One region of the Bacillus sp. NP247 genome, then DNA from elsewhere that is predicted to be linked to it. Evidence: riboswitches for the same ligand, from Rfam matches in the RefSeq annotation. Region 1 holds a riboswitch; the other holds the start of a gene.
The links. A riboswitch is a leader RNA that binds a small molecule or an ion and turns the genes downstream of it on or off. The one in region 1 is predicted to bind thiamine pyrophosphate.
Positions count from the first base shown of each region.

Region 2: it holds a riboswitch for thiamine pyrophosphate, as region 1 does, so the genes downstream of both, tenA (thiaminase II) here and tenA (thiaminase II) in region 1, are expected to answer to the same signal.

Region 1 is NZ_CP076653.1:12,297-20,739, reverse strand. Features, by position in the region: gene KPL75_RS00110 (MocR-like pyridoxine biosynthesis transcription factor PdxR) at 1-604, shown strand, start outside; gene ddlB (D-alanine--D-alanine ligase) at 609-1,523, shown strand; TPP riboswitch at 1,597-1,702, shown strand; gene tenA (thiaminase II) at 1,831-2,520, shown strand; gene KPL75_RS00095 (pPIWI_RE module domain-containing protein) at 2,851-5,232, shown strand; gene KPL75_RS00090 (DUF3959 family protein) at 5,443-6,210, shown strand; gene KPL75_RS00085 (glycosyltransferase) at 6,440-7,498, shown strand; gene KPL75_RS00080 (homoserine dehydrogenase) at 7,743-8,222, shown strand; one part of gene KPL75_RS00075 (IS3 family transposase) at 8,337-8,443, shown strand, end outside.
Region 2 is NZ_CP076653.1:3,418,694-3,427,136, reverse strand. Features, by position in the region: gene KPL75_RS17895 (ABC transporter substrate-binding protein) at 1-956, opposite strand, end outside; gene KPL75_RS17890 (ABC transporter permease) at 953-1,705, opposite strand; gene KPL75_RS17885 (ABC transporter ATP-binding protein) at 1,705-2,454, opposite strand; gene tenA (thiaminase II) at 2,423-3,118, opposite strand; TPP riboswitch at 3,208-3,311, opposite strand; TPP riboswitch at 3,372-3,484, opposite strand; gene KPL75_RS17875 (SH3 domain-containing protein) at 3,744-4,904, shown strand; gene KPL75_RS17870 (hypothetical protein) at 4,910-5,242, shown strand; gene KPL75_RS17865 (DUF3965 domain-containing protein) at 5,483-6,634, opposite strand; gene KPL75_RS17860 (CBS domain-containing protein) at 7,104-7,523, opposite strand; tRNA gene KPL75_RS17855 (tRNA-Glu) at 7,654-7,725, opposite strand; tRNA gene KPL75_RS17850 (tRNA-Asn) at 7,727-7,801, opposite strand; tRNA gene KPL75_RS17845 (tRNA-Ile) at 7,809-7,885, opposite strand; tRNA gene KPL75_RS17840 (tRNA-Trp) at 7,896-7,966, opposite strand; tRNA gene KPL75_RS17835 (tRNA-Thr) at 7,973-8,045, opposite strand; tRNA gene KPL75_RS17830 (tRNA-Phe) at 8,060-8,135, opposite strand; tRNA gene KPL75_RS17825 (tRNA-Asp) at 8,145-8,220, opposite strand; tRNA gene KPL75_RS17820 (tRNA-Met) at 8,223-8,299, opposite strand; tRNA gene KPL75_RS17815 (tRNA-Ser) at 8,324-8,416, opposite strand.

The sequences.
Region 1 (8,443 bases):
GAAATATAAGGTTCCTATTATAGAGGACGGGTTCAATGAAGAATTACGTTATTCAGGTTCACATTTAGCGCCGTTATTAACTTTTGCTGGGGCTGGTAATAATGTGATTTATATTAGTAGCTTTTCGAAGGTACTTTTCCCTGGTTTACGTGTAGGGTGGATTATTGCAGATAAAGAACTGATTCATTATTTAGAAAGTGTTAAAAGAGCAAGAACCATTCACACATCTACGCTAGATCAAGCTGTTCTGTTTCAATATTTACATGAAGGATATTTTGAAAAATATTTAAAAAAGGCAAGATCTGTTTATAAGAAAAAATATGAGTTAGCTGTTGGGGCTTGCAATCAGTACATTCCGTTTAAAAGGATGACTGGAGATGGTGGACTTCATTTGTTTATAGAGTTGGAAGAAAAAATTCACGCCCGCACACTTTTACAAAAGTGTTATGAGAAAGGCGTAACGTTTTCTCCTGGAGATGTTTTTTATTCTGATGGAGAGGGAGCGAATACATTCCGATTAGGATTTTCACGTTTGAAGGAAAAAGAAATAGTTAGCGGGATTCAAATAATTGGTGAAACTTTAAAAAATGAAATTTGGAGTTGAGAAAATGAGAATTGGCGTTATTATGGGAGGAGTATCCTCTGAAAAACAAGTATCAATTATGACTGGGAATGAAATGATTGCACATTTAGATGAAAATAAGTATGAAATCGTTCCAATTACGTTAAATGAAAAAATGGATTTAATTGAAAAAGCGAAAGACATTGATTTTGCATTGCTAGCATTACACGGAAAATACGGAGAAGATGGTACGGTTCAAGGGACGCTTGAGAGTTTAGGTATTCCATATAGCGGCAGCAATATGTTATCTAGCGGTATATGTATGGATAAAAATATTTCGAAAAAGATTTTACGTTATGAAGGAGTAGAAACACCAGATTGGATTGAACTTACAAAAATGGAGGATCTAAAACTTGATGATTTAGATAAGTTAGGATTTCCATTAGTGGTAAAACCAAACTCTGGCGGCTCGAGTGTTGGCGTAAAGATTGTCAATAATAAAAATGAATTGATCTCAATGCTGGAAACTGTATTTGAATGGGATTCTGAAGTGGTAATTGAAAAGTATATAAAAGGTGACGAGATTACATGTTCAATTTTTGATGGTAAACAGTTACCTGTCGTTTCAATTCGACATGCAGCTGAGTTTTTCGACTACAATGCAAAATACGATGATGTTAGTACAATTGAAGAAGTTATTGAACTTCCAGCTGAAATACAGGAACGTGTAAATAAAGCGTCATTAGCTTGTTATAAAGCATTAAAATGTAGTGTTTATGCAAGGGTAGATATGATGGTGAAGGACGGAATTCCATATGTAATGGAGGTTAATACATTACCAGGGATGACACAATCAAGTTTACTGCCAAAAAGTGCAGATGCTGCGGGGATTAATTATAGTAAACTATTAGATATGATAATTGAAACTTCATTAAAAGTAAGGAAAGAAGAAGGTTTTTAAGATAAGTGTACAATTAAAAATTTTGATAGTTCCACGAAGTATGCTATGATAATTACAATACGACAACTAAATATTTATCCACTAGGGGGGCCTTTTGTAGGCTGAGATCAAATGTAATTTTGAGACTCTTAGTACCTGATCTGGTTAATACCAGCGTAGGGAAGTGGGAAGACGATTATATTTAAAGAATACATTAATATTGTCTATTTCACTTTCTTTACGCCTGTAAAGAAAGTTTTTTTTTGTTTTACGGGTTTAATAACTGTGGATAAATACGTATATTTTATACATTATTGGAGGAATTTAAATGACTTTTTCACAAACATTACGTAAAGAAGTAGATTCTATTTGGGAAGCAAGTTTTCATCATCCTTTTGTAAAAAAACTTGGTGAAGGTACGTTAGATTTGGCAAGTTTTCGTTATTACGTACTTCAAGATTCATATTATTTAAGTCATTTTGCTAGAGTACAAACTTTAGGAGCTGCAAAGGCTCTTGAATTAGAAACGACAGCTCGCATGGCGCACCATGCTCAAAATACATATGAAGCAGAATTATCATTACATGAGAATTTCGCAAAGAAATTAGGAATTACGAAAGAAGAAAAAGATAATTTTATCCCTGCACCAACTGCATATGCGTATACTTCACATATGTATCGTGCTGCGTATGAAGGTCATTTAGGGGATATTATTGCAGCTATTTTACCTTGCTATTGGCTATATTATGAAATTGGTGAACGTTTAAAAGAGTGTCAGCCAGAAGAGCCAATTTATAAAGAGTGGATTTCTGCTTATGGATCTGATTGGTTCCGTACTTTAGTTGAAGAGCAAATTACACGATTAGATGCTATCGCTGAACAAGTGACAGAGTCTGATCGGAAGCGTATGAAACAGCATTTCATTATTAGTAGTCAATATGAATATTCATTTTGGGAAATGGCTTATACTTTAGAAAAATGGCCAGTGAATACAGACGTAAAAAATGTAATTGGATAAGAGTATATAAAAGGTATCGCTATATCAAGAGGTGATACCTTTTATTATATTTAGTTTCTGTAATTTTTTTGTAAATCATAGATAAAAAAATTAATAATGTATTATAATGATTTTGTAATATACAGAGTAACATAAGGAGGTAATTATATGTTAATAGTAACTTTTTATTAATTAGATTTTAATAATATATTATTAAAATATTCAAATTCAATCTAGTTATTTCCGTCAATGTGCTTGGTTTAAATTTGATTCGTTTATGCTTTAAAAAATTAGTATCTTTTCTAGTATTATTCATAATCAATATAAATTAAGAGAGGAAGTATTAATAATATGGAAAAATTACGGTTATTAGCATTTAAAAATATAGTAGAACCCCTCTATAATGAGAAAGTATCGTATATTTATTTTCCTATTGAATGGCTTGAGATTGTAGAGATACATTATAGAACATTTTTATTAACGAGCAAATTAAAACTTTTAAATGAAAGATTGTATGAAATGTTTTCTGATATATTATTCATTCAGCATAATCCATATATATTAAGGGAAGATACGCCCTGGATTGTAGCAAAAGAACCAATGAAACAAGAACAGTTAGACTATATTTTCCAAAGCTGGTATGAGGTTATTCATGATTGGAAACCGAATAAATTAATAGATCCACCACATTTAGAATGGCAGTATGACTTAATTAGTAATTTACCAGTATTACATGATAAAAAAACGTTTTCTAAATGGGTACCAGCTTTAATTACTCATATTTTTTGCGAAAAGCCTTTACGTATGGAAAATAAGAATGAAGAAGAAATATATTTTTCGCCACTGCGATCACAATATGTTTCTGAAGCGATGTCTGAGCCAATTAAAGATGAAGAAACACATGATTATTTTGCTTATGTATATCGGTTTGAATACGTAACTCGTGGAGGTGAGAATATTCCGCTATTAAAAGTATCTGTAGGGATTAGGAGGTTTTATCAACAATATAATCATAAAGATATCTCTATACTTTTAGGGCGAAAGCGGAGCCAAATACTGATTTCAACTCCTGAATTTGAATCAAATAATAAAAAGCAAAGATTTGTAAAGTTAAAAGTGCAACAAGCTGAAAAAGGAATAAAGTGGATTAAACGTTTTAGAAACTTAAAAGATGATTATAGGATAGGGGGAGAGGTTAAATTAGAGCAAATTCTCCAATGTCCGAAAGAGTATATTAGAGGAACTAATGTAAGAGTGCTTCTTCCATATAACGAAAATATATATAAAGTTCAAGGAACAAAAATAAAATTTGGTATAAAAGTAAGAGAAAAAGTGGAACTTTTTAATGAATTCCAACAAATATTCCCATATTTCACATTACTTCCAGAATGTGAAAAGGTATTAACTAATAATGAGAATGAGTTATTACCTTTATTTGCCCCAAAGGGATTAGACTCAATTACGTTAGAAGTATGGTCAGATGATATAGTAATAGAAATAGAACAAGCGTTATTAGATAGCAAAATAGTTTTAGCTCAAAATGGTGATTCCCCCTATGTATTAAATGCAGACAATCCAGTGTTGTTAAAAATAGTAAGATATAACATTGGAAACGTGTTACAAAATCCATATAGAATGCAATATAGCCATAAAAACAAAAAGAAACTAGTAGACGATGTCGTAAAAGCTGTACATGCTACGGCAGGTGAGCAAAATGAAATGAAATTAGCATTAATTGCAATAAAAAATTGTGATGGTCGCGAAAAAATTAATCCAAAGCAAATTATTCGGGAAGGCTTCGCTCGAACGGAACGTATTTCAGCATTTATTAATTTATTTATTGGACAAAGTGTATCAAAAAAAGAAATTATTAATGCCATTCTTAGTCTGTTAGAACAAAAGGGGTTCTTAAAGCGTAGTTGGAATAAGATAAAATTACCGGGGATAATTGTAAATTTATCAATTGAGAAAATGTCTAAATATGATTTCTTACCTATTTTTTCAAAAATAAATGGGAGAGAAATAGTATATAAATTATATGGTCAAGAAGAATGGGGCACAATTGATCATACTTTATTAAATATAGGTAATAATAAAGTGTTTTTACCACAACCATCAAAAAGGAATGATATAGGAGTCAGTTTTAAACAATTTATGTCAGAAACATTAATTGAAATTTCGCAAGATGCACATAAACAAAATAAAGAAGTTTATTTTATTGCAGATGCAAATATGAGGAAATATTGGATAGAGGAATTGCAAAATGAAAGCGTTAATATTGGGGTTTCACCTGAAATAATCTCGAATTTTAAAGAGGATATAAACATAATTAGAATTAATACTAACTCAGATGTACCGAACTATATTGTTAGAGACCAAGAATATGTTATGGATGAAACGAGATTATTTGTAGATCAAATGGGAATTTACTATAGCACGGCTGCATGCGAATTAAATTGTAATGAGATAGTACAGCAGTACATACTCGAAGTTATCCCGTTTGGTGTAAAATCTGAAGAAAGAGAAGAAATCGCCAAAATGATACATTACATGTGCTGTAAATCAACCTTGCTCTCGGAACAAAATATTCATAATACGCATGTAATGCATATGGCTAAATTAATTAAAAATTATACTACCGATATTGATTCAAGGGAGTTTAAAGAATCCAATGACGAATTAGATGAAGATGTAATAATTTTAGAAAAAGAAGATGCATTGATATTAATATAAATAATAGTATACAAATCCTGCTAGTAATAATGAGCAGGATTTGTCATTTTTTCATGTAAATAAGGCTATCCTTTGTCATGTATCTTTTCTTTTACGTATTTACTTTATTTACATACAGGATTAAGATGTTTTTTAGAAATACAAAAACTACATCATATGGAAAAGCGATTTTTATTAATTGAAAAGAAAATTTGAAAGGAATGGGGAATTGTGAAGAAATTAGATGTATTATTAATGCTACTGAGCGGCCTCTTTCCAATTGCAGGAATGTTAAAGCAAATCCCTCTTGAACAATCTTTATATATTGGAGGACTTTTATTTTTTACTAGTTTCGGTAGTTACTTTGCGAAAAAGATATATTCACGTATATGTAGCTGGATAGCATATGCACCATTTATAACACTACTGTTAGTTATTTGGAATCAGGATATTTCAACAAGTGCTATAATAGCAAATGCCAAAATTGCCGCTTGTATCGCTTTAATACCTTGTATATTCCGCTTTCGTACATACGGGCTTACTTTAGGTTTATTCTCATTATGGGCAGCTTTATTATGGGATATAAAAGAAGTACAGTCGTTAGTCATACTTGAGCGTATGACGAGCTTAATGACAAGCAATTACGTATATCTTCTACTCTTGGTTGGAGGACTTATATTAGGTGGATTACTTGCGACGTTAATACATCGAAAAGAGCAAGATAATAATAAAGAAAATACAAATCTATTTAAACAAAAAAAGAAACGTAAAAGGCTATCATTTAAGATCCGCTTTCCAAGATTACCGAAATTTAAGATGAAATTATTTAAGTTTGGTGGAAAAGGTTCTAAACGTAAAACGCCAGAAATAATGCATGAGCGTAATAACGAAGAACCAGTTGTAACATATGAAATGGCAGAGCAAATAGATCAATATAAAGAAAGTACTGTTCAAGGACAAACTAGGATGGAACGCCGAAAAAATAGGTATAATGCATAATAAATTTCACTAACCCCTTAATGATTTATCGTAAAATTGATAAATCATTAAGGGGTTTTTTATGTAATTAAATATAGATTGCGTATGCACATTTTTAGAAGTATTAGTCAATTAAATAATAACTTCATGTATATCTTGAGGTAGGTATTTGTGAAGATAATTTCTTTTTCGATCATATAATACATTAGGAGGAGGGATTATCTTGACCGAAATAACAATTAGTTTATGCATGATTGTAAAAGATGAAGAGCAAGTTATCGCAAGGTGTCTAGATTCAGTAAAACATATAGTTGATGAAATAGTTATTGTAGATACTGGATCTACAGATAGAACTAAAGATATTGTTCGAAAGTATACAACTAACATTTATGATTATAAGTGGAATGATAATTTTGCAGCGGCCAGAAATTTTTCATTTTCTAAAGCGAAAAAAGATTATATTTTATGGTTGGATGCTGATGATGTTTTATTTGAAAAGGATCAGCAGAAATTTTTAAATTTAAAACAAGAAATGGATGATGATATTGACGCGGTATTAATGTTTTATCATTTAAATACTGGATTAAGTATGGAGCCAATGTATATTACAACACGTTATAGGCTTGTTAATCGCTCAAGAAATTTTCAATGGATTAACAAAGTGCACGAATTTATACAAGTTGAAGGAAATTTGTTGCACACGGATATAACTATTACTCATTGTAAAGAAAAACCAAGAATTAATCAGAATTTTAAAATTCTCCAATCCATAATTGAGACAGAAGAAGTTACGCTTACAGATTGGTTCAATTATGCGAATGAATGTATGTTTCAGCAAAGGTATGATCAGGCAATTCAATTTTATAAAAAAGTATTAGATAGTAAAGAAAAATGGGGAGAAGGAAATATTTACGTGTGCGGAAACTTAGCGTATTGTTATATGCAACTTCAAAAGTGGGATAAAGCATTAGAAACTTTTACAAGGGCTTTTCAATACGGGAATCCAAGAGGGGAAATTTGTGTTGGGATAGGGCATGTCATGATGGAACAAAAAAAATATAAAGAAGCAATTCGCTGGTATTTAGCAGCCACGAAAATTACATATCCTAACGAGGCGATACTTTATAACCCCGCAAGTTACAATTGGGTTCCATATTTCCATATAAGCTTGTGCTACAGCCATTTAGGAAACTATGATAAGGCGTTATATTATAATGAATTAGCAGCAAATTATATACCTAATCATCCAGCGGTAATATATAACCAGCAATATTTTAATACTTTATTACAAAGTAAAGAGAAGGGTTAATTAAGCAAATTAAGTCAAGTAATTTTTATTAATGATTACATTTTCTATAGTGATATACACAATATTAATTATGAGGATGGATTGCTTCGGGTTGGTAAGTAACTAAAGAAATTATTACAACTATGTAAGGTTCATGTAATGATAATCGATAGTAAATTAAGATGTTTGAGTGTATTGTTAATAGGATTTGAAAGTGCTTTTTATCTATAAGGGGAAATAATATTTAATTAGGAAGTGTAATTAAATGATTGAAATTAAATCTATTATCCATTCGTACAAACTAAAGAGAAGAATAGCTAGGGATTTATACGGTAACAGAGATGAATTGACGCTGTTATTAAATGAATTTCATAATATGAAAGGTACAGCTGCATCTGAAAAAAAGAAAAATAGTATGCTATCTCGTTTGCTATTAATTTATCAAAATATAAAATTAGATAAGCAGTACCCTCTACCATTTGCTTTAAATAACAAGTTATTGGAGCGGTTAGAAAATGAATCTCTTCAAACTATTGAGGGTTGTGTATCATGTCTACATTTAATGTTGGATATAAATTATGAAAAAATAAAACATTATGGATCGAGCACAAGTAGGTCATTTGTTCCATTATCGCAATCTTCAATTTGTCTTGCTGATTGTGTTTGTTTAACAGGAGTTGTATTGGGGTTACTAGGAACAGTGACATTTGGAGGATTAATGTTATCTGTATGTTCACTTACATAAAGAAAAAAGGACACTCACTAAACTGTACCCTATCGAATAGACACTTAAAAAAGTCTATTCGATAGGGTATTTCTTGTATAATAAGAAGAAAATTAGAATCGGAGAACATTCAGAATGACAAAAAAATTATTCACCACAAAGGAAACACAAAACCTATCGAAGAATCCATACGTAAAATCTGTAAGTGAGAAAGGCATTACCTACACAGATGAATTTAAACG
Region 2 (8,443 bases), 1.9 Mb from region 1:
TTCGTCATTCCTTTGTCTTTCAACCATTTGTTTTGTTTCTCCCATGACTCTTTTGAATCTGATAAGAATGGCTCATCTTTCGTTTCCATCTTCTCTAATAAAATTTTCATACTTTCTTTTTCAACTTCTGGTACAAGCGGGAAGTTTTCTTTTTCTTGATGATCTAATAAAATATTTAATGCTTCATCAGGGTTTTTCTTCATAAAGTCATACCCTTTTTGTGCCCCACGTAAAAAGGCTTGCAATGCTTCTTTATCTTTTTTCAACGTTTTATCACCCGTTACAAACACAAGCTCATGATAGTTCGGTACTCCGTAATCAGCTGGATTAAAGTATGCTGGTTCATGGCCCTCATGACGCATAACAGGTACTTCATGGTTAATGTATGCTCCTGTTACAGCATCTACTTTTTTCGTAATTAACGCTGGTACTAAATCAAATCCAACATCGACTACTTTTACTGTATCTGGATTACCACCATCTTCTTTTACCATCGTTTTTAAATATGCTTCACTTAAAGGAGTTCCAGAATATCCAACTGTTTTTCCTTCTAAGTCTTTAGGTGACTTAATACCTGCTGATTTCAGTGATACAACATGATTTAACGGCGAACGTACGACAGCTCCAATTGATTTCACTGGAATTTGTTCATTTGCTCTGGCCATAACAACATCTGGCTGATAATACAAACCAACTGTCACTTTCCCTGCTGCCGCTAGCGTTAATGGATCAGTCGGATTAGAAGGGAATTTAATATTCACCTTTACTCCTTCTTCTTTAAAATATCCTTTTTCAATTGCCGTATAAATAAAGCTATGTACCGCATTCGGGTACCAATCGAGCATGACCGTTATTTCTTTTTCTTTTTTATTCTTATCTGATGCTGAATTACTCGAACATCCTGCAATCATTGCAACTAATAATGTAAACACAAAGATGCGTTTTAATAATTTCATGAATGTTTCCTCCAACTAATAAATTTCTTTTCTAATATAGAAATAAGTATGACGAAGAAAATAGCTAATAATGATAACAATACAATGGGTGCAAATACACCAGCTCCGTCTAACTGCGTCATCATTCTTTTACTGAAATATCCAAGCCCAGCTTGTGCACCGAGCCATTCTCCAATTGCTGCCCCTATTACACTAAGCGGAACTGCAATTTTTAACGCTGAGAAAAAGTAAGGAAGAGCAGATGGCAATTTTAGCTTTAGAAAAATATCCTTTTTCGTTGCACCATACGTAACTAAGAGCTCCTCCCATTCTTTCTTCGTACTACGCAGTCCATCATACGTATTTACCGCAATTGGGAAAAACGTAATTAAAACTGTAACAACAACCTTGCTCCAAATGGTATATCCAAACCATAAAACAAATAGCGGCGCAAGTGCTGTAATCGGGATTGTTTGTGAAGCTACTAATAACGGATAAAATGCTCTCTCCATCCATGTACTCGCATTCATTAACATTGCTAGCCCTACGCCCAGTACGATAGAAATAACAACGCCTATTAAAACGACGTACAACGTTGCAGGTAAATGAACCGTAAATAATATATCCTTTAGCACCCATATCTTCATTACAATTGCAGACGGTGATGGCAAAATGTACATCTCATCTACAATTCTTGCTCCTACTTCCCACAGAGCAAGTAAAATTCCACTTAATATGAGGGCAGGTAATAGCTCCTTCAAGCGATCCATCATACGAGCACCTGCCTTTGTAACATACTAAGAAGATCTTCTTTAAGCGCTAACACTTCAGGCTTATATAAATCTTTTCTTGTTCGGTTACGATCAAGCGGCACAATTCTCTCAGTTAAAGTTGCTATCGGTTGATTTTCTACAACCAAAATTCGATTAGAAAGAAACAGTGCTTCTTCAACATCATGAGTGATAAATAAAATTGTTTTTTCCCACTCTTTCCATTGTTCAAACAACCATTCTTGCAAAGATGCCTTCGTTAAAGCGTCCAATGCACTAAAAGGTTCATCTAACAATAATATCTCCCCGCCCGTTAATAAAGTTCGGATAAAAGATACGCGTTGCCTCATACCGCCAGATAAATCTTTCGGATATTTTTTCTCGTACCCTTGTAAACCAAATTTATGTAACAGTTCTTTCGCTTTTACTTGCGCTTCTTTCTTCTGCACTCCTTGGCACTCTAGCGGTAGGGCCGCATTCTCAATAATCGTTCTCCACGGCAAGAGCATATCTTTTTGGGGCATATACCCTACAGGATGACTCTTTGTTTCTGTCAGCTCTATCTGTCCAGCACTTGCCTCTTCTAAACCTGTAATAAGGCGAAATAAAGTACTTTTCCCGCAGCCACTCGGTCCGATAATACTTACAAACTCTTTATCTTGTATAGAAGCATTTAATTCATCGATGATTGGTTTTTCATCATAATGAAAGGAAACATTATGAAACTGTAGTATGTTCTTGCTCCTCAAAACCCCACATCTCCTTACGATAAGCCATATCCCAGAATAAATATTCAAATCGGCTGGAATATAAGAAAATCTCCTCTAATCGGTCTAGCTCTTTCTCTGACTTTCCAACTGCCATTTCATTTAATAAATCTATTAACCAAATACAAAGCTTACCGTATTCTTCAGAACTATATCCTTGAATCCACTCTCCAAAGAACTCATGATCTCTTGCTCCAAGAATATCATTTAAACGCTTTCCAATCTCCCAATAGCTCCACATACATGGAAGTAAAGCTGATATTAATTCTGCAAGTGTGCCATTTTGAGATACAGACATCATGTAATTTGTATAGGCTAAATTTTTAGCAGATGGTTTCGCAGATTCCATCTTTTGTGTAGAAATGCCAAGTCTTTTTGCATATTGTTTATGAATCGTCATTTCACCATTTAAAATCCCATCAATTTGCTCTGCAAATTTTGCCATAACTTGTGGATTCGTTGCCTTTACAACCCCAATTGCATATAGCTTTGCATAATCTAACAAATATAAATAATCTTGAATAATATAGTACTGGAATTTGTCTTTTTCCAACGTACCATCCCCCATACCTACTACAAACGGATGATTATGACTTTTCTCCCAAACAGGCTGCACCGTATCAAATAATCTTTCACAAAATTTCATTAATAATTCCCCTTCCTATATATCTATTTATCTCAATAAAAAAACCACTTCTGTATATAAGAAGTGGTTACAGCAAATAAAATTATAATTTATTCGTTGTTCCACTTCCCTTCGCTAGTATTATCTAGATCAGGTGTTGTAAGGGTTAAGGATTATTCCTCTCTCAGCACGAAAAGCACCCCTAGTGGTGTTAATATGAAATTTTCAAATAAAAAAGCCCCGTTTCTATACGCAAAGAAACGGGGACTCATTGTTAATGTCCGAATTGCTTCCCTACGCTAGCATAATCTAGATCAGGTAATAAAAAGGATCAACGGCTTACGGCCCTACTCTCAGCTGGCAACACCAGCCCTCCTAGCAAACTATAAAATTATCACTGTCAGTATAACACCGCCATAAGACATCATCAACTGTTTTAATTTTCTTAATTGCGAATTAAATCTTAATGTGTTAAACAAATATAAATGCGACCCCACAAATGATATATACAATATTTATATACGAATCTCTCTTCTAACATTATTTTTATTGATTTCATATTACATTTATGTGAATACGACCAATATATTATATCTTTATACTATAATAAAATTACAACTATACAACTAGAGGAGGTCTTTATTACATGAATATGAAAGCTACAGCTTTAACAGCAACTACTATCGCAATTGCTTCTTTACTTCCTTCTATGGGAGAATCCGATATACAAACAGCGTCTGCTAAGCAACTATCTACAGTAAAAACTGGATATGTAAAAATTGACAACGTTGCACTGCATCAAAATAACCATGCAGACAGTGCAATAATTGATAACATTCGATTTAATAGCCCAGTTACTATTCTTGAGACAACTCAAGATTGGTATAAAGTATCTGTTAACAACAAAACAGGCTATATGAAAAAAGATGCAATTCTATTCAAAAAAAATGTTCAACCAAAGAATCAATATATCGTAAATGCAAACGCATTAAACGTTCGTTCTGAACCTAATACAGAGTCTTCTATTCTAGATATATTACCAAATGGTCAATTCATTACCATTCAAGGTGAACAAGGGGATTGGTACAAAATATTACATAACGGTCAAATTGGATACGTACAAAAAACATTTGTATCTAATGGATCCACACCTCTAGTAAAAGGTGTAACTGTACAAGGTTCTCCTTCCTATACTGTTGCAACACCAAAATTAAATGTACGTAGCAACGCTAGTACAAGTAGCACTCTACTTGGCTCATTACAAAATGGTACACAAGTACAAGTAGTAGAAACGGTAGGTACTTGGTATAAAATTCGTTTTGGCACAGGATACGGATATGTAGCGAAACACTATGTAGCGCAAAATCAAAATCAAGCACAAGCTAAAACAGCTCAACCTGCATCAATTCCAGCAGTTTTCAAATTCCCTACTCAAGGGAAAATCAGCTCCACTTTTGATATGCGCTGGGAGCAAATGCATTATGGTATAGATATAGCAGCACAAGGAAATGTCTCTATTCAAGCTGCTGCTGCAGGTAAAGTTGTGAAATCTTATTATTCGGCTAGCTACGGCAATGTCGTGTTCATCGCCCATCAAATAAATGGGAAATTATATACAACAGTTTATGCTCATATGAAGGATCGCACTGTACAAGCTGGTGATCAAGTACAAACTGGACAATTAGTAGGTCATATGGGAAACACAGGTCATTCATACGGGCAACATCTCCATTTTGAATTACATAATGGGGAATGGAATTTTGAAAAAACAAATGCAGTGAACCCACTGCCATATTTAGTTAGGTAAATTATATGCCACGCAATATACCTCTCTTTATTGAATACCTGGCCTTTTTAGGTTTAATCTGTTGTTTAATCATTTATAATACGAACACTGTATTTTTATCTATTATTATTGCTTTTGTTGCTTTAGAAATCATTATGGAAGCATTACAAATGCGGCTAAAACAAAAAATTGCCCATATTTATAATGCAATTTTTCTTTTGAGTGCTCTTATAACAAATATAATTAGTAATGGTTTTTATTTATCTACTGTACTTCCTGTATTCTTTATAGGTGTCTTATTATTCCTAGCTAGATACGTTAATGTCCCTAATAACCAAAAACATGAACAAGAAGCTTAGAAAGAGGAGACACTGTGTACCAATCTTTCAAAGATAATCCAATGAAATATATATTGAATTTATATAAAAAAATGAATACTTTTTTTGGTATACAAGGAAGTTATACTTCACAATTTCTCCTTTATGGAATGTTATTTCTTATCTTAGTTACTTTCTCCTTGTTTTACTAACAAAAAAGGATCTCACATAAACTTGAGATCCTTTTTAATTTATATTAATTTTTAATATGTAAAATACGGTTTATCCACAAGCATATTTTTCATAAATGAAACTAAGATTATATTTTTTCTCTAAGCTCATTCTTTGTTCATCGTCGCACCAATAGAAAAGAATATCATGAATCGTTGCATAACGCTTATTTTTAAGAAATAGTTTAAAGAATGATGGTAAACAATCATGTAATTGTATAAATATATAATTGCGTAGTATTTCTTCTTTGTATTCAATTCCCTTACAAATATACAGTAATTCTTCACAATAATATGCATGCTGTGGAACTTGGATCATTTCGAAAAATGGTACATATGATAGTAACTTTCCAATAAAATGACCATACCGATCCATTACCCCTATCGTCATATGCTCCATCATTTCTTTCATCACATATAAATAATCATCTACATGAGTTGTCTTTAAAGGGTCTAATCGATCGGAAATTTGAGAAAGTACAGCTCTTTGACAAGCTAAAACTGCTTGACTAGGTCCATAATATGATAGGAAATCTGTACACTTACGATACTTTCGTAATAAGTCATGTGTATATAAATCATACACAAAAGTATTACAATACATTGCTAGACTCATCATATCACTATTTAATTGTTCTTTTGATAGTGTTTTTGCTCGCTTACACATATAAAAGAATGTAAATTCCAACACTTCTTTATGAGATAATAGGTGTTTACAATCTGTTATACATTTCTCGTTAAATTTAACTCGATTCCAAATTTCTACATCCTCAGCTGTTAATTCACCAATACGATATTTAATAATTAAATAGTTTAAAGCAACTGCTTTCGTCAAAAGATCCCATGTTTCATACTCCAATGAAGTTTGGACAAATTCATCTAGCCCTTGGGTTACCATAAAAGCATTTGCCTCTTCATACCAACCAATCTCTTGACATAGACGAAGAATACGTACTAGAGTTGGAATTTCATCTTTATGAAACTGCGGTAAATTCTTTACTCTATTCATGCCATATACGATAAATGACGCTAAATTTTCTTCTTTATAAAATTCTTTTTCTTTCCATACTAATATAGTTCGCTCTTTCCCTTCACCTTTTGGATGACAAGGTACAAGTAAAGAAAATAACTCAGCGAAATTATTTGGTTCTATATATGTATCTGTAACCAAATTCCAATTTGGATCGCCCTGTACATCCCTCATATAATTCCCCTTCCCTTTTTATCCCGCTATTTTCGAGCAGTAAGACTCCCACCTCAAAATTCGGCGAATGCGAGGAAGTTAGGTGGGAGATAAAACTGCCCGTAAAAGCCCGATTGGTTCAACTAATAATTATTGGGGGATGGACCCCAATAATTAAAGTTTCACTTTATCTACATAGGAAATATTAATTCATTATTACATCATTAATAATAAATATTGTTATATTCAAAATCTATCATAATACTTATATCTCTCAGTATATCATTTTTTCTCTTATTAAAAATTAGGAATGACAAATTTAAAAAAACTGTCAAAAATATTGACTCTACACTTATTATATAATGTCTCAGATACATCATGCTAACATATCAGTTTAATCCATATATACTAGAATAATGTATCTGATTTTTATACGTAATTTATCTCGCTCTTTTCGGGCAGTAAGACTCCCGCTAATTAAAGTTTTACTTTATTCCGTATGCTCCGAGATTTCACTTAAAGCAAAGCCTGCTTGATCATCTGCTGATTCTCTTATAGCTAAATCCCCTAGTGCTAGCATCCCAACAAGTTGACCGCTCTCAACTACCGGTAACCGTCTAATTTGATATTGTGCCATTAATTCTGTAGCTTTTTCAATAGAATCATCTGGAGAAACTGAAACAATGTTTGTTGTCATTACATTTGTAATTTGATTAGATCCAGGATGTTTTTCAGCAATCCCACGAACAACTAAGTCTCGATCAGTAACAAGCCCAACAACTTGTTTATTTTCAATAACAGGAATCAATCCAACCGATTCTTCCTTCATTTTTACAGCTGCCTCATATACATTGTCTAATGGTGTACAATGTACGATATGAGTACTCATAAGTTCTCTAACTTGTGTCATTTTCATCTCCTCCTTTTAATACATACCATAGCTTTTCCTAAATCCCTTTATTTATTTCAGGAAAATAAGGTGATAAAAAGAGGCTTATACATAATAAAAAAGAGTCAGCATATTGCTGACTCTTTTTTTATGACCCGTACGGGATTCGAACCCGTGTTACCGCCGTGAAAGGGCGGTGTCTTAACCACTTGACCAACGGGCCATGGCTCCGCAGGTAGGACTCGAACCTACGACCGATCGGTTAACAGCCGATAGCTCTACCACTGAGCTACTGCGGAATATATATGGTGGGCCTAAATGGACTCGAACCATCGACCTCACGCTTATCAGGCGTGCGCTCTAACCAGCTGAGCTATAGGCCCATATACTTTACAGGGGCAGTAGGAATCGAACCCACACTGGAGGTTTTGGAGACCTCAGTTCTACCTTTAAACTATGCCCCTAAATGATGCCGGCTAGAGGACTTGAACCCCCAACCTACTGATTACAAGTCAGTTGCTCTACCAATTGAGCTAAGCCGGCATAATTTAAAAAAATGGTGGCTCGGGACGGAATCGAACCGCCGACACGAGGATTTTCAGTCCTCTGCTCTACCGACTGAGCTACCGAGCCAACATAAAATGGCGGTCCCGACCGGGGTCGAACCGGCGATCTCCTGCGTGACAGGCAGGCATGTTAACCACTACACCACGGGACCATTGGTTGCGGGGACAGGATTTGAACCTGCGACCTTCGGATTATGAGCCCGACGAGCTACCGTACTGCTCCACCCCGCGACGATATTATGTTTTAAAAATAAATGGAGGAGGTAGAGGGATTCGAACCCCCGCGCGACTCTCGCCGCCTGTCGGTTTTCAAGACCGATCCCTTCAGCCGAACTTGGGTATACCTCCATGAAGGAAAAATTAATATCTTATTCA